DNA from 3 places in the Paenibacillus sp. UMB4589-SE434 genome. Region 3 is predicted to be linked to each of the others. Evidence: predicted binding sites of a transcription regulator. Region 3 holds the regulator's gene; each other region holds the start of a gene.

Region 1 (6,026 bases), 670 kb from region 3:
GTCGGGCAGCCAGAGCCAGGTGCACTAGTAGATGTCATTACTGATAAAGGGAAATATTTGGCAACAGGCTACTATAATGCAGCCTCACAAATTACGGTCCGCATCGTGTCTTACGAACCTGCTGTACAAATGGACACAGCTTATTTCGCAGAACGTTTCAGTGAAGCGCTTAAGCATCGTAAGCGATTTTTGTCAGGAGCAACAGCGTACCGTTTCGTGTATGGTGAGGCCGACTTTCTACCAGGTCTAGTAGTAGATCGCTTTGATGACATACTGGTCGTCCAGATCGTTACGCTTGGCATGGACGTTAGACGAGAAGCGATCATTGAAGCGCTGGTACAGGTACTCGAACCAACAGGAATATATGAACGCAGCGATGTGCCCATTCGCGAACGTGAAGGGCTTGAACAGCGGACAGGACTGCTATTCGGAGATTGCCCGCGCCATGTTCAGGTACAGGAGAATGGACTAACGATCGAGGTGGATATCGTAGAAGGTCAGAAGACTGGTTATTTCTTCGATCAGCGTGAGAATCGAGCATCTATTGAGCCATTAATGACGGGATGGGGCGAGCGCAGCGGCATACGTATGCAGGAAGTGGATACAGAACAAGGTATTCAGACACTGCCTGTTAATGCTAAGGGCAAGCCTGTGACGTTCCCATGGTGGGATGGCGCTACAGTGCTGGAATGCTTCGCGCATACAGGCAGCTTTACGCTTCATGCCTGCAAATATGGAGCCAAGTCGGTGACTTGTCTTGACATCTCGGATCATGCGATCCAAAGTGCCAAGCGAAATGTAGAACTGAACGGCTTTACTGAACGCGTGGAGTTCGTAGTGGCTGATGCCTTTGAATACTTGCGTATGCAGGTGCGTGGTCAGGAGGAGCGGTTTGAGCGGTCCGCTACAGCGTCTTCGACGGGAAAGAAAAAGGTGGATACGTCTAAGCCGATTACCGCGAGCGGCGGCAGAACCTGGGATGTTGTTATTTTAGACCCGCCTGCCTTTGCCAAGACTAAAGGAGCAGTAGAAGGCGCATCTCGTGGTTATAAAGACATCAATCTGCAAGGCATGAAGCTTGTAAATGAGGGTGGCTATCTAGTTACAGCAAGCTGTTCGTACCATATGCGACCAGATCTGTTTATGAACGCGGTTCTAGATGCGGCTCAGGATGCAGGGAAAGTACTGCGTTTGATTGAGTGGCGTGCAGCCGGCAAGGACCATCCACAGATTGCTGGTGTTGACGAAGGTCATTATTTGAAGTTTGCTGTATTTGAAGTGCGATCGAAATAGAAAAGAAAGATAACAGGAACCAATAAACTTTATTTTTTAAAATTGGCTGCTAAGCACTGGCTTAAGCGCCTGAGCGCCATCCAAGGGTAGAGGATTTCACTATCTATGGATGGCTTTTTTATGTCGTGCGGGCTCACAACAGCAGTTGAAAGAAGTCAAATTCGATACGCTGTTCGTTCTCTAATCTTGCATGCTGCGGCAATCTTTACAAACGAGTGTTCTTATAATTGTCATGTTATAATGGTACCTAACAAGCAGATGGTGAACGCTGTGCATAACAAATCGTGTTATTTATTGGTAGCGTGTAAAATCGAAAAATTATTCATGTACCATTTATGTATACAACAATAGAGGAAAATGGAGGGGGAGATGGCGATGGCGTTAACATTTATGATCGGCAGATCAGGCAGCGGCAAGACCACCGCTGTACTGAACCGGCTGCACGAGCGATTAACCGCATCTCCGGAAGGTCCACCGCTTATTTTGCTAGTACCCGAACAAGGAACTTTCCAAATGGAGCATACGCTTGTGAAGTCAGAAGGACTGAATGGCTTGCTGCGTGCTCAAGTGTTTAGCTTTCGGCGGTTGGCCTATCGTGTGATGCAGGAAACGGGCGGGGCCTCATTAACCCCAATTAACGAGGAAGGCAAGAAAATGCTGCTGTATAAAATATTACAGCGGCATAAACAGGACCTACCCTTGTTTGCGGGAGCTTCTGAGCAGTTCGGCTTCATTGATAAGTTAAACTCGTTATTTGATGAGATGAAACGCTACCGCATTCAAGCTGCAGACGTAGAGGAGCAATTGTCTTTGTTGAGCGGGACAAGCGGGCATCCCCTGCTCTCCGCAAAGCTGCATGATATTGCGGGTGTGATGCATGAATTTGAAGCGGAGTTGGCTCATCACTATTTGGATGGCGAAGATGTACTGATGCGCCTTGCAGAGAACGTGCCTCATTCAGCTTATATTCGTGAAGCAGAAATATGGATAGACGGCTTTCATGGTTTTACACCGCAAGAGCTGTCTGTATTAGCAGCACTTTTACTTCATGCGAAGCAAATTCATCTGACATTAACGCTAGATCGCCCTTACGAACGTGGAGAGCTTCCACAAGAACTGAACTTGTTCCATCCTACAGCAACGACTTATTGCAAATTGCAGGATATGGCTGACACATTAAGTGTGCCCATTAACGACGTGATCTGGCTCCGAGAAGCGGAAGGCAGGAGGCTGCCGCGTTTTAATTCAGTGCCGATGTTAGCTCACTTGGAACGCAGCTTTGAACGGCGCAGGCCATGGCAGGAGGCAACAACGCAACTAGAGGAACAGCAAGCGATATCGGTGCATGCCGCCGTAAACCGCCGTACGGAAGTTGAAGCAGTGGCGCGGGACATGCTGCGTCGCGTTCGCGGCGGCGAAACTAGATGGCGGGATATGGCTATAATGGTGCGTAATATTGGGAATTATGCAGAACTGATCCAGACTGTTTTTACTGATGCGGATATTCCTTTTTTTATGGATCAAAAGCGTGGCGTTCTGCATCATCCGTTCGTAGAGATGACTCGTGCTGCACTGGATATTATGCTTGGATATTGGCGTGCGGATGCTGTGTTTCGTTTTGTGAAGACTGAGTTTATTCTTCCGGAGGATGGTTCGATTACTAGGGCCAATCTGGATCGGTTTGAGAATTATGTACTGGCCACAGGTATCGAAGGATCACGTTGGACAAATGGCAGGCCATGGCCCGCAGTGCCTTCTCTGTCATTGGAAGAACACGATGACCTTGATATATCGGCAAAACAGGCTCCGGCTTGGGTTGAACAGTGTCGTCAGTTGATCACTGAGCCTGTTGCTGACCTGCAGCATACATTGGCTCGTGCGCAAAATGTGCGCCGTATGTGCGAGGGCTTGTATCAGTTCTGGATGAACTTGCAAGTTCCGCAGCAATTGGAACGTATGAGCACAGAAGCACTTCTGAACGGTGACGTGCAGCGTTCACGTGAGCATCGTCAAATGTGGGGAGCGGTACTGGATATTCTTGACCAGATGGTTGAGATGGTCGGGGATGAAAAGATGTCGATCGAAAGCTTTGCTGGGATGCTCGAGACTGGGTTCGAGAGCGTTAAGCTTGCACTTGTGCCGCCAGCTCTTGATCAAGTGCTGATTGCAACGATGGACCGTACGAGGTCAGGTCAGATTCATCATTTGTACATGTTAGGAGTAAATGATGGCGTTATTCCGGCGCGACCACTCGAAGAAGGGGTGCTGACGGAACATGAGCGTGACGTATTGCTTGACATGGGAATGGAATTAGCCCCCGGCATACGGCGCAAGCTGCTTGACGAGCGATTCCTGATCTATAATGCGTTGTCTGCTTCGTGCAGCAGTCTGTGGGTGAGTTATGCACTTGCTGATGAGGAAGGAAAATCACTGATTCCGTCAGAAGTTATCCGTATGCTGCGTACGATGTTTCCGCATGTACAGGAGCAGCTTCTCATGACGGAGCCTAATGAATTTATGTCTGAATCAGAGCAGTTCGCATATGTATCGCATCCAGAGACTGCGCTGCGGCATTTGATTGCTCAACTGCGCGAATGGAGGCGTGGGCGGGAGATTGCACCTGTCTGGTGGGAGGTTTATCGCTGGTTTCAATCCAATCCCAGATGGCATGACCGCTTAAGCACGCTGGTGGGTTCGCTTGTGTACCGAAATCAGGTACAGCCATTAGAACAATCAACAAGTCGGATGCTGTATGGCAAGAAGCTGCGGACGAGCGTGTCACGTATGGAACGTTTTGTTGCTTGTCCATTTTCCCATTTCGCTTCGCACGGTTTAAAGCTGAAGGAACGGCAGTTATATCGTTTAGAGGCACCTGATATTGGTCAATTGTTCCATGCGGCATTAAGCCGTTTCGCAACCGACTTAAAGTCAGACGGCCGTACTTGGGCGGCTTTAACACCCGATGAGTGTCGAGCAGAGGCAGATCGAATTGTAGACATCCTGGCACCGCGCCTGCAAGGGGAAATTCTGCTCAGTACGAAGCGATATCAGCATATTTCTCGTAAGTTGAAGCAGATCGTCAGCCGGGCAGCATCGGTAATCGGCGAACATTCAAAGCGCGGAGAATTTGAACCATTGGCATTGGAAATGGACTTCGGCCCTGATAAGCCGCTGCCCCCGCTTATTTTTACGTTAGCTAATGGTTGTACGATGGAGATTGTTGGCCGAATTGACCGTGTGGACTGCGCCGATAGTGAACAGGGCATTTTGCTGCGCCTTGTAGATTATAAGTCTAGTGCGACAGATCTCAAGCTGCACGAAGTGTATTATGGGCTGTCCCTACAGATGCTGACTTACTTGGATGTGCTGTTGACCAATGCCGAAGAATGGATCGGGCAGACAGCTCTTCCGGCAGGAGCGTTATATTTTCACGTGCATAATCCTTTGCTTGCAGCATCCAATGGCATGGACGAAGACCAAGCTCATGAACAACTGCTGAAGAAGTTCAAGCTTAAAGGTCTTGTGCTGGCCGACCGCGAGGTTGTATCCAAGATGGATGCTCCGTTAGAGAAGGGGTATTCGGATGTGATTCCGGTAGCCGTCAAGCAGGATGGCTCATTTTATAGCAATGCAAGCGTCGCGACGACTGAGCAGTGGGATCTGCTTCGTCATACCGCACGCAATGTAATTCAGCGTATCGGTACGCAGATTACCGAAGGAGATGTACAGATTGAGCCTTACCGGATGGGGACACACAAAGCGTGTGATTTTTGTGATTTCAAGCCTGTATGCCAATTTGATGAACTGGTAGAGGGTAATCAATATAATCAGCTTCCGAAGTTAAGCAAGGAAGAAGTATGGATCAAGCTGCAGGAAGGGGGAAGGGAACATGAGTGATACAGATAAACAAGGGCATGCAGCTTTGTCACTTGATCGCTTGGACGATGTAGATGTAAATGTTGAAACAAGAGGCAGCAATGATGTCGGGACTGTACGGGAACTGATTATCACAGATGCAGAGTTACAAAAGAATGCCGTTCATCAGTCCGAGCACGAGCAGATAGCTGTTAGCCTTCCTCCTAAGCCGATTGGCTCCAAATGGACAGACGAACAGTGGCGTGCTGTCGTTGATGGCGGTCGACATATCCTTGTTGCTGCTGCGGCAGGTTCAGGTAAGACAGCAGTACTAGTGGAACGTATTATTCGTAAAATTAGCGATGAGAGCAACCCTGTGCATGTCGATCAGTTGTTGGTGGCCACATTTACCAAAGCGGCTGCGGCGGAGATGAGGGAACGTATTCGCCTTGCGCTCGAAGGAGCGCTGGAGCTCAATGCTGAATCAGAGCATTTGCAAAGGCAGTTGGCACTGTTGAATCGTGCTTCTATCACAACACTGCACTCATTCTGTCTTGAAGTGATCCAACGATATTTCCAAACGATAGGTCTGGACCCCGCCTTCCGTGTCGCGAATGCTACCGAAACGGAAGTCATCCGGCAAGATGTGCTGCAGGATCTTTTTGAAGAGCTTTATGCAGAAGAAGATGAATTGTTCCGCAGACTTGTGGATTGGTTTAGTGGAGAACGAAACGATGAAGCTGCTTTTCGTCTGATTCAGCGACTGTATGATTTTTCACACAGTCATCCTTGGCCGAATGAATGGATTAGCGGTATGGTGACGTCCTTTAAAGCACAGTCAATAGAAGAATTATCCCACACGCCGTGGGCGGAAAGTG
Region 2 (6,026 bases), 300 kb from region 3:
GAATCAGATAACCGATTCCAAACCCTAAGAACAATGCGGCCACAACGAGAACGATATCGAGCCAAATTGGCATCATTTCCACCTCCCCGTTGGTTCCTCCAAGCACTGCTTGGGTTAGGTTTTTTTTCGGTTGTTCGTGCGTTTCATTCCAATTCAATTGAAGGACCGACATCATATGTCGGCGAAAGTGCACGCGCTTGCATACACGTGTATCGCCCTGCGGCGATATTCGGAAACCATTCATTGGCGAAATGAATCATTTAGAAATCAATATCTGGAAGGAGAGATTGATTTCGTGAAAATAAAGATACATGTTCATTTTAGTATTCAGTTAAAGATATTGTCAAGCAATCGTCAACTATACCTTGTCATTCATCGCTAGTTTCATCGTCTGCTATTTCCATATGTTGAGATGCTTCATAAGCTGCCTTTCTCGCCATGTCTGTTGGGAACCCTCTGCGAGCCAGATAAGCAGCTACCTTCTGCCGTCTCAGATGCGCCTCTCCGCTTGTCTGACGCCACTTCTTACGTGCTGCATGGAATGCACTTTCCAACTCCTGTTCAGGGTCTAGAGAGGCCATTGCGTTTGCAATATGACGTTCATGGACTCCTTTCTGCTTCAGCTCATGCTGCACCCATCTTCTACCCTTAAGATGTCGGGTCACCCGCTGTTCCGTCCATTGCTCTGCGTATGCACCGTCATCAACCAGCCATTCCCGTTCCAATTGTTGCACAACGATTTGGATAATCTCCTCATCGTAGCCTTTTTGGATGAGATTCCGTGAAATTTCGGTACTTGTCCGCGGCTTGCGCTGCAAATATTTAAGTGCCTGCACATAAGCCCTTGTCTTCTCATCCGCTCGTACAATCTCTTCCATAAAATCGAGCGATACCTCGGCCCCTCTTAACAAGCGGTACTTTATCATAACATCTTCATGCACGTTCAATGGAGCCGCATGTTCGAAGTGGATCGTATACCGTCCTTTTTGTGCTTCATCTTGCTCTACTCGTATAATGACAGTTGTCTGTCCCTGTTCACTCACAACGTGCCCCCTCTGCTACTCTCCATACGTGCCTATATGCAACAGGACAAGCACCCCCTCTCATTAGATGAAGGTGCTTGTCCCAAGTAACAGCTATTGCAAAGCTATTATTCCTTTTCCAATTCCAACAATTCCGCTTCGTCCTCGTCATCAACTGAAGCATCACTAGAGATTACAGTAGTCAAGTTACTTGCCTCACGTATCTTGTTCTCAATAACAAGAGAAATGTCCGTATGTTCCTTTAAGAACTGCTTGGCATTCTCACGTCCTTGTCCAAGTCGTTCTCCTTCATAGGAATACCATGCGCCGCTCTTCTGCACGATATCCATCTCGGTACCAATGTCTACAATACTGCCTTCTTTCGATATGCCTTCACCATACATTATGTCAACATCCGCTTGCTTAAACGGAGGTGCAACTTTATTCTTCACGACCTTAATTCGGGTTCTGTTACCTACCATATCATTGCCTTGCTTGATTGATTCCACACGACGTACATCCAAACGAACACTAGAATAGAACTTCAAGGCACGTCCGCCAGGTGTTGTCTCTGGATTACCAAACATTACGCCAACTTTCTCACGAAGCTGGTTAATAAAGATTGCAATAGTCTTGGACTTGCTAATAGCTCCAGATAACTTCCGAAGAGCTTGCGACATAAGTCGTGCTTGAAGACCTACGTGGGAATCTCCCATCTCGCCTTCAATCTCCGCCTTAGGTACCAAAGCAGCTACGGAGTCAATAACGATAATATCCACTGCTCCGCTTCGTACAAGCGCCTCAGCAATCTCCAAAGCCTGCTCCCCAGTGTCTGGCTGAGACAAGAGCAACTCATCAATGTTGACCCCTAACTTGCTGGCATATTGAGGATCCAATGCATGCTCCGCATCAATAAATGCAGCTTGTCCACCTGTCTTCTGTACTTCCGCAATCGCGTGAAGGGATACGGTTGTCTTACCGGATGATTCAGGTCCATACACCTCAATGACACGGCCACGAGGCAATCCTCCAATACCAAGTGCGATATCAAGTGCTAACGATCCGCTAGGTACAACTTCAACTTGCATGTGGTTGGATTCTCCAAGCTTCATAATGGAACCTTTACCGAATTGCTTCTCTATTTGACGCAATGCCATTTCTAATGCAGCACGACGATCTGACACATACTCACTTCCTTCATTAACGTTGTATACTCATAATACCGTGTTTTTGTACCTTTGCCAAGCATTTTTTCGAACATACATTCGATTTTTAGAACAACACCACCTTTTAAATGGATTTAAAACCTCTTTTTTACATTTTGTTCATACTAAAAAACCGCAACAAGGCTAATAGCGCCTTATTACGGTTCTTCCGCAGCTAAAATCATGAAAAATATACCATACTTCATTTCTAATCACAAGACCTTATATGCTTGCTCTCCAACATTCACCATATCTCATCATATACAATATGACACGGCGGCAGTCCGATATAATAGGCACGAAATATGACATAGGTTCTGAAAGTCCAACCGCATCGTGCGGTTTGCGAAGTAGAAAAGTAGATTGTCATACAAAAGCCGACTACTTCCGCTCCTGCAATAGCCGCCAAATACGATGCAGCAATATTTTGACCGCACGCAGCCTGATCATATCTCGATTACCATTGAGCCGCAGTTCCTCAATCAACGTCTCCTGTCCAGCTTGCGCTATTCCGATAAATACCAAGCCAGCTGGCTTACGCTCCGACTGACCTGGACCTGCAACCCCCGTTATAGATACCGCAATATCAGTACCTGTTAACTGAAGCAGGCCTTCTGCCATCGCTCTCGCCGTCTCTTGGCTAACCGCCCCTGGAGCATTCTCTCCTTCTAACAGCTCGGAGGGAACGTTAAGCAGCTTCTGTTTGAGTGCGTTGGCATACGAGACTACCCCTCCATGGAACATCACCGAGCTACCCGGTACAGATGTAACCAGCTCGGAGAACAAGCCCCCCGTACAGCTTTCAGCAGCAGACAAGGTTAGACCTAGCTTTGTCATTTGTTCCACGATGACATGCTCCAAGGAGACATCTTCTGTTGCAAATATATGCTGTCCCAACCTGCCGCGGATAACAGATTCCAATTCATCCAATTTGCGACCTGCTTCTTGCTTCGAGTCGCTTTTGGTCGCGAGTCGGATCAGAACCTCTCCTTCCTTTGCATAAGGCGCAATCGTCGGATCAGACTGAGACTCGATCAGGTCAAGCAACTGTGCTTCCAGATTCGACTCTCCAATGCCTGCAAACTTTAACATACGAGTATACAAGGACGTCCGTTCATCAAACAAATGCTTCTCCAGCCAAGGGACAACTTCCAACTGAAACATAGGCTTCATTTCTTTTGGCGGTCCTGGCAATAAGATATACGCCACGTCCTCATGCAGGACAGCATTCCCCAAGGCTAAACCTGCCTCATTGGCTAGTGCATCTGAACCTTCGATCCAATTGGCTTGACGGCGGTTGCTGTCTACCATATGTATGCCTCTACCCTTGAACATATCCTCCATCTTGCGCATGGATGGCTCATGAATTAGCATGCCTCTCCCTAGCAGTTCTGCGACAACATCTTTTGTGATATCGTCCAAAGTAGGGCCCAGGCCACCTGTGAGCAGTACGATGTCTGCTCTCTTGCTGGCTGTCTGAATCACATCTCTAAGACGATGGGGATTGTCACCGACTACTGTTTGGTAGTAGACATCCACGCCCAATAGAGCGAGCTGTTGGGATAAGTATTGTGCATTTGTGTTAACGATTTGACCTAGCAGCAATTCAGTTCCTACAGCAATCATTTCCGCTTTCATAACAATCGTCTCCTCTGAAAGCAGTAATAGGCCCCTCCCTTTCGCACTGCGAAGGATTGAACCTATTACTGAAGTGTCCGTATATTATGACATGTGTAGTACGCTTTTGTTTTTAACAAAATAATCGATGCCTGAATAAACCGTAATCAAAGCTGCAAGCCATGTTGCAATGATATCAAATGGAATATCAAACAACACAAACGGGAAATTGTTAAGCAGCATCGCAATAATCGCAGTGATCTGCGTTGCTGTCTTCCATTTGCCCCATTTGCTTGCCGCCACAACTGTTCCCTCAAGCAAAGCTACTTGCCGTAAGCCTGTCACGGCAAATTCCCGGCTAATAATGACGATCGCTATCCATGCATCACATTTGCCCATCTCAACTAGCGAGATAAGAACGGCAGCAACAAGCAGCTTGTCCGCCAGCGGATCAAGCAGCTTGCCCAGATTTGTGACCATCTTCCGACTTCTGGCGATGTAACCGTCCAACCCATCCGTACTAGCCGCAATGATAAAGATAAGCGCGGCTATGATTTGATTATACGTAATCGAGAAATCGTTTATCTGGATAGGCTTGAAATAATCAAAATTCACCAGCAAAAAGAACATCATAATAGGCACTAAGAAGATACGAACTAATGTAATCTTATTAGGCAAATTCACTGGATACCCTCCCCAGCCAAATCAAACTCCAACGCATGCGTAATCCGAACCTGTGCGAGTTCTCCGATGCTGAGCTTGCTGTTGGAAATAAATACTTCGCCGTCAATTTCTGGCGCATCAAACTGCGAACGACCAATAAACACGTCATTTCGCCCGTCGTAACGTTCAACAAGCACATCAATGACTTGTCCGATCCGCTTCTCACTTACTTGCTTCGACACCTCACGTTGAATCTCCATCAACGTATTGGCCCGCCATTCCTTCACTTCTTCGTCTAAATGCCCCTTCAGTCGTGTAGCAGGTGTATCTTCTTCACGAGAATACGTAAATACTCCGAGCTTGTCGAACTGCATGTCACGAACAAATTCACACAGACGGTTAAAGTCTGCTTCCGTCTCCCCAGGGAACCCCACAATAATGGATGTTCGCATTGCAACGTTCGGGATGCGCGTACGAATCTTCTGTACTAATTCACGAGCATCACGTTGTCGGCCAGGCCGCCGCATACGTTTTAATACATTATCTTCGCTATGCTGCAGCGGCATATCAATGTATTTGCAAATCTTAGGGTTGCTTGCAATGGTCTCAATGAGTTCATCCGAGAAAAATCCAGGATATGCGTAATGAAGCCGTACCCACTCAACACCTTGAACATTGCTCACTTGATTCATCAGCTCAGGCAGCTTAAAACCATCGTAAATGTCAGTACCATAGTTCGTTGAATCTTGAGCAATGAGACTGATTTCTTTAACGCCCTGAGTTGCAAGCTGTGTGACTTCAGCCAGAATGGACTCCATCGTGCGACTACGGAAGTTGCCACGCATAATTGGAATACTGCAAAACGTACAATTGTTATCGCAGCCTTCCGCAATCTTAACGTAAGCCGTATATCTAGGAGTTGCCACCTTGCGCGGGAGCGCCTGATCATAGTTAAATACGGGATTACCAACATGTATTGGCTTACTGCCAGCAAGCGCTTCATCAACGATTGTAGCAATTTTGTCAAAGTCGCCCGTACCCACGATACCATCTATCTCAGGCATCTCGTCCAGAAGTTGTTCTTTGTAACGCTGTGTTAAACAGCCAGATACAATCAATGCCTTGAGTTGTGCCGTTTCTTTGAGGTCTGCGAGCTCGAGAATAGTGTTAACGGATTCTTCCTTGGCAGCATCAATAAATCCGCATGTATTGACAATAATAACAGTAGCTTCTAGTTCATTAGTGACCAATTCATATCCACGCTCATGAATCAGACCGGACATAATCTCGGAGTCAACCAAGTTCTTGTCGCAGCCTAATGTCACGATCTTAATCTTCTCTGTCATGAATGCATCCCCCAATTAGGTATTGCAGTTCGTCTTCTGCCGCGCAATGAAGCCTCTCTGAACGGCCCTATTTATCTAGTCAAGTATAATACAGGGTGACCTCTTAGTCAAAATCGTAATCAAAACTAAACATATCACCTTATAGAGCGGCAATTCCCGCGAAAGGATATGCT
Region 3 (6,026 bases):
TAATTTCGGATATTTGTTGTAAACTGTTGATTTCAAACTCCGGATGTACAACTCCTGATAGCTCTTGATTAGTTCGGTTAACCCAAGCGTTATGCATGCCGACATTAATAGAACCTTGTATGTCAGTGGTCAATTTATCCCCTATCATCAATCCTTCATGTGGCTCAATGCCAAGTAAAGACATTGCATGTTCAAACAAACTAATGGCTGGCTTGCCCTCTGCAAAATTGCCAGATATCACAATATGGTCAAAGTACTCAAGGATACCCGGCACGCCATCAAGCTTCTCCTGTTGAAGGCATGGAGCTCCGTTCGTAAGGAGCAACAACGGGTATTGTGCCTTTAGCTGTGCCAATACTTCAAATGTTTCTGCATATACATAAGGTCTCTGCCGGCGTTCTTTCATAAATAAATCAGCGCAGACTCTTCCTAGACCCTCATCTTCTATGCCAAGCGCACGAAGTCCATGCGTCCACGCTTCAACGCGATACTGTGGAACAACATGCTCCAACCTGCGAAACTCTTCATGCTCCCCGCCTGTGAAATGAGCCCACAAAGCTTCAAATGGGTTAATGCCAATCAGCTTCGTAAACTCAAACGTATCATATGATGCATATAACGTGCGAGCTGCTTCACGTACTTCTTGTTGCAGGGCGTCGGGATTAACTCCCGACACCGTTTGAGCATACTTGCATGTTTCTGAAAATGCTTCCTCTACACTGCGGTCATCCCATAATAACGTATCGTCCAGATCAAATAATACTGCTCTGATCGTCATCCCTTTCCCCCCGCTTCCACTTACTTCGACAGTTGCTCAAGCTCAATCTGATGTTGATTTGCAAACTTAGTTAAACGCGCACCCATTAGCTCTGTATCGTAACGATTCATCACGCGAGAGAATACCCAATTAGTACCGCGCTTTGATTGCTGAACAACAACATATCCAGGTTGAATCGTAATCTTCTTGATATCCTTAGCGTACAATACACGTACTCGATTCCATTTAGTAGTCATAATGTTGTCTCGACCAACCTTCAGGAACGGCCGCTTTGCAAACAACACCAAGCCAAGTCCGATATACGCAATTACAGTCACCCAATACATCAATGTAGATTGTTCCTTGCTCCAAAACATACTTCCGATGACAGCATACATCAGTGCTAAAATAATGAGAACAGATGGCAGAATAAAGTTTCTCCCCCTATACTCGTCATATTGCTCTTGCCCAGCTTGAATAACCGGTTTGCCGTCCTTCTGCAGCTTCTTGTTCAATACTGAACTATTCTTGCGTACTTTACGTTCCCAACTGCGTGACATTACAATAACTACCTCCTAGATATAGGTGTAAACGGCTATATACATCAAGCAAAGATCGAAAAAAAATTCACATAGCATGATAGATTGCGACCGTTTGCTGGAATAGTACAGCACTTGTTCATTATAAACAGATGATCGCCTAACTCTTATCACGTTCATGCCACTGCCAATCTTGCTCGAAAATGTGCAAGAAGCGAACCACTATAGTAGTGTTCGCATCTCACATGATCTATTTAATTTAGTGAACCGTACCTGAAGACGGACCTTGTTGCTCTTCGTCTTCCGCCCACCGAATAGTGTCCAAATTATTACGTACTTGCTTCCTGAATAAGGCTAAATACTGTTCACGCAACTGGGCACGTTCTGCTACTTCCTCTTGAGTCAGACCAACCGTCTTATGCTTGCGTGCCAGCTCATTAATACGCGCTATCATCATATCGATGTTCATATTCTACCTCCATGTTGTACTGGCGTTAACCTTTACTTTGACATGGTGGAAGATCGTTGTCAAGCTTGATGGTATGACAGCCTATAACAATAACAGCTCGAGTATGAACGTAAGCTCTAGCTTCTCTATGGTGAAGAAAAAAGAGGAACCTCGATCACATCACCTGCTTGTATTAGCCCGCCATTCAAGTCGTTGTTCTTCATAATGATATAAACGTAATCTCGGATGTCCATGTCAGCGGACAGATGTTCCTTTGCAATGGCCCACAGTGTATCTCCCGGTTGGATGATAACACGGATAGAAGTCTTGGCAGGTATCCCCCTCTCACTATCATTATCATTAGAGGAAATAGCTTGAACAATGGTACCAAATGCAATAAACAGTCCAATAATTACGGTTATCGCCAAAGTAAATCTCTTGATACGCAACTTGCGAGCTGACTTTCCGTTATATGTAGGTCTAGTTGATTGAGTGTAAATTGAACGATATGTAGTATACATCATGGTAATTCCCCTCCAAACGTGCGTTCTCTTATTTAAGCAAAAATTTAGCACGAACACACGTTTGAGTCAACACTTTTCTTAGAACATTCGTTCCCTTTTTTTAGTTATCGCTATCCCTTAGAACTTATGTTTGTACGAACGGAGGTTCTGTGATATAATCTTTGCAAAAGTGTACTCATTGGAGTTGATTCTATTGTCGAAAATTTCAAGCCGTCAACAAGCGATTCTTGAATTTATACGTACTGAAGTTCGATTGAAAGGCTATCCCCCTTCTGTCCGAGAGATTGGTGAAGCAGTAGGCTTAGCTTCCAGTTCCACTGTTCACGGGCATTTAGATCGTCTAGAGAAGAAGGGCTTTATTCGGCGTGACCCAACCAAGCCTAGAGCGATAGAACTGTTAAGCCATGATCAATCTGAGCGCGGCAGCGAGTTCAGTCACACTGTTGTACGTGTGCCGATCGTTGGTAAAGTAACCGCTGGCGAGCCAATCACAGCAACAGAGAATATTGAAGATTATTTCCCATTGCCGTTCCATATGGCAGGCGACGATGATAACGTCTTTATGTTGTCGGTTCATGGGGAAAGTATGATTGAAGCCGGCATACATAATGGAGACTTCGTTATCGTTCGTCAGCAGCAGACTGCGAATAATGGCGATATTGTGGTTGCTATGACAGAAGAGAACGAAGCTACGGTGAAGACATTTTATAAAGAGAAAGATCATATCCGTCTTCAACCAGAGAACTCGGCCATGGAGCCCATTCGTTTGACGCATGTCACTATTCTTGGCAAAGTTGTTGGCTTGTTCCGCGACTTTCATTAATAATAAGCACTTGCCTATCATGCATTCAGGTTCAAGTTAGCAGACACTTCCTTTTTAAGCTTCTTGCTTAATACGAAGTGTCTTTTTTTACGTGCTGCACATCAAAAAAGCTCACCTCATACAACTGGAGGACGAGCTTCTCGTTATTTATGGCACAGAGCACAGTCTAACAGTTCAAGCTACTGATTTCTAGGCAGCATGCGGGTACGTTTATCATCAAGCCTATCCAGCGGGAATACATAATTCGCTAAATTTTGAAATTCTACATTCAGGCCGCTTAATTGGTGACCTTGTTTGACGTACTGCGTGTACTGATTTAAACGTTCGATCAAGCTTGAATCAGTAGAAACGAACACTTCTTGACAGTTCGGTTCCATTTGTTTTACTTCTTTTTTAATCTGGGAGATCAATTGATTACTTAATATTTGGGATTGCATCCCGGTATTGGACGTTCGTGCATGATAAGAACCCATACGTTCAGTATCCATATAATCCGTCTTCATGCGGCTGTTACGACTGCCTTGTTTATTAGTTATGGATGCCCTTAATTTCAAGGCAACGCCAACGTAAGCATTTCGATCCGTTACCAGTACTTTTGCGGACTGAATCTCATGTATGCCTTCTAATCGTTTAGCAATCTTATCGTTCATAACCATCTTTTTAAAAGAATGTTTGGAGCCATTGTTAGTGGTGACATAATTTCGATCTATCGGATTAGCCGTTTGTGTATGATTAACGTTATAAGTATAGTACCGTCGTTCCAACTGTTTAGCGCTGATATTGGATGATTTGTTTGATTTGGGATGAATTGCTGTCTGTGTCTGTGGATGTGACGTTTTTGCTTCCATATTATTATTTGAACCACAACCTGTCATTCCAATCACAAGCACGCTGCTGGCTATGACACTCCATACAACAACCCTCATATTCATAAATGCGCACTCCTATCTGACTAAAATTCAATTCGACTTGTTGTAGCATGCGCATTTAACATCATCTTATACGGTGGTGCAGCAATCACCACAACACTAATTTCTAGTTCATTTACATTATGCAGCAACTCAACACCTTGCTGGCATGTACTGATGGTACAAAAATCACACTGCTTTACATTTGATGACGTTGGAGTGCTGACAAGACAAGCAAAAGAGCCGCAAACGATTGCTACGACTCTTTTCTGAGATCACCCTATTGGAACACTGAATGTACTTATCAGGAGGAAGAAACTAAGCGCTTTAGGAAATCACCGTGATGACGTGATACCCGTTTGCGCAACCAGATCCTTCTTTGTGTGCGACTCATAAATGGTGTGCAGGCGAAGCGTCCTTATTTCCTTTTTAACTCCTATAAAGGAAGCACAGCACAAAAACCAAATCCCCCCTACAATATAGAGTGGTGCTGCGCCAAAGAAATCTGCTGCATATCCCCCTATTAAACTGCTTATAGGGATAGCAATCACCGCAAGACTGGATGAGATTCCCCAAGCTCTACCTCGATATTCTTGGGAGATCACTAATTGGATCGCTGTTCCCATCGCAATATTAGTCATCGTCATGCCAAGCATACGAATGGTAAACAGTAACAATGTAAGCGGAAGCCAGGAAGACATCGCAATACCTAGTACAGACAAGCCAACAATACATAAACCTATGATCATGACACGTCCAGCACCAATTTTTCGTTCCAGAGAGCCAGCGAATAACCCGGCCAGAATTGCTCCAACAACGGCAGCTGCCTCAATGCTGCCCAATGCCGCTGCTCCAGCATGAAGCTGTTGATCAACCAATCCTGGCAGCAGAGGCCCCATAAATGAAGCTACATTAATGAGCATGCCTAACATAATAATCGTTTTTAATACAGGGATTTTGGTTACTTCCTGCCAACCATTCCTCATCTCGCGCAAGAAGGAAGACTTTTTAACTGGATCTTTATCCGACTTTGTGTTTACCGGCAATTGGAGGGGGAGAATAAATAGTGCCGCCGCCAGAAAAGAGCATGCATTAACTATAATCGCTGATAGTACTCCGTAAAAGGAAATGAAAATACCTGCAACACTACTACCTACGATATAAAATACACGAGATAAGATGGAATAAGTGCCAGTAGCGTCTGCGAGCAATTGAGGTCCTACCACATCAGGTATAACTGAACTTTGTGCAGGCGTCATAAATGTCGTGATACCATTGAGGAGAAATACAAAACAAAGTGTTACAATGACGGGAGGATTATCCCACTTCCAGACAACAACAGCCAGTAATCCAATAATTGAACTTGCCAAAATATTTGTTGTTACCATAATCAATTTACGATTGTAACGATCAGCTACAGTACCTGCTACAAATCCCATCAACAGACGATTGACATGCCAGACGACTTGTACAAGTGAAGATTGAAGCATGGATTGACTATGCGAATAGACAGCCCAAACAATCGCAATGTTAAAAAATATATCTCCAACTAAGGAAATAATCCCGCCGCTCCACAGCATCATCAACGTACGATTCCTGAACAACTGCGAATAAGTAGATAGATTAAATGAAGGCTTCATACGATCATCACTCTTCCTTGGTACTCTATATGATGCATTACACCATAACGCTGGAATCCTTACATAGATGAGTTTTGCTGTCAGGCTCCAAGAGATAATCAAGTGTAAAGTTAAAATTGCTCAATTTCTGCTCACTGTGTGCCAGACGATGCAAAAATAATGCCACGCCTGCTGAGCCGGTTGCATAATCTGTTGATACTTTCATTAGTTGTTCACCTGGGAACGTAATGCCGTTAGGTCGCTCCAATCGGTACAGCATCACACCACTTGCAGCTCGATGCGCTGCTTCAAGATAGTACTCATCATTTGTAAATTGGTACATATCTATAAGCAAGTTGCCTAGGCCAGACAGCCCTTTGAATAAGCAAGGGAAATTGGTGTACTTTT

The links. The regulator LexA, encoded in region 3, represses DNA repair genes until DNA is damaged. The targets are predictions, from matches to a motif close to CGAACATATGTTCG.
Region 1: a site for LexA is predicted at 1,605-1,618, ahead of addB (helicase-exonuclease AddAB subunit AddB). Genes of this name have one in related genera too.
Region 2: a site for LexA is predicted at 2,277-2,290, ahead of recA (recombinase RecA). Genes of this name have one in related genera too.

Annotation. Positions count from the first base shown of each region.
Region 1 is NZ_JASOYK010000001.1:2,172,051-2,178,076, reverse strand. Features, by position in the region: gene QP775_RS09105 (class I SAM-dependent rRNA methyltransferase) at 1-1,293, shown strand, start outside; gene addB (helicase-exonuclease AddAB subunit AddB) at 1,669-5,190, shown strand; gene addA (helicase-exonuclease AddAB subunit AddA) at 5,183-6,026, shown strand, end outside.
Region 2 is NZ_JASOYK010000001.1:1,795,767-1,801,792, forward strand. Features, by position in the region: gene rny (ribonuclease Y) at 1-76, opposite strand, end outside; gene QP775_RS07320 (regulatory protein RecX) at 369-1,043, opposite strand; gene recA (recombinase RecA) at 1,151-2,206, opposite strand; gene QP775_RS07330 (competence/damage-inducible protein A) at 2,609-3,865, opposite strand; gene pgsA (CDP-diacylglycerol--glycerol-3-phosphate 3-phosphatidyltransferase) at 3,950-4,528, opposite strand; gene rimO (30S ribosomal protein S12 methylthiotransferase RimO) at 4,525-5,853, opposite strand.
Region 3 is NZ_JASOYK010000001.1:1,498,874-1,504,899, forward strand. Features, by position in the region: gene QP775_RS06025 (HAD family hydrolase) at 1-778, opposite strand, end outside; gene QP775_RS06030 (methyltransferase) at 799-1,317, opposite strand; gene QP775_RS06035 (DUF896 domain-containing protein) at 1,556-1,765, opposite strand; gene QP775_RS06040 (LysM peptidoglycan-binding domain-containing protein) at 1,891-2,268, opposite strand; gene lexA (transcriptional repressor LexA) at 2,462-3,091, shown strand; gene QP775_RS06050 (YhcN/YlaJ family sporulation lipoprotein) at 3,271-4,023, opposite strand; gene QP775_RS06055 (MFS transporter) at 4,335-5,639, opposite strand; gene lanKC (class III lanthionine synthetase LanKC) at 5,677-6,026, opposite strand, start outside.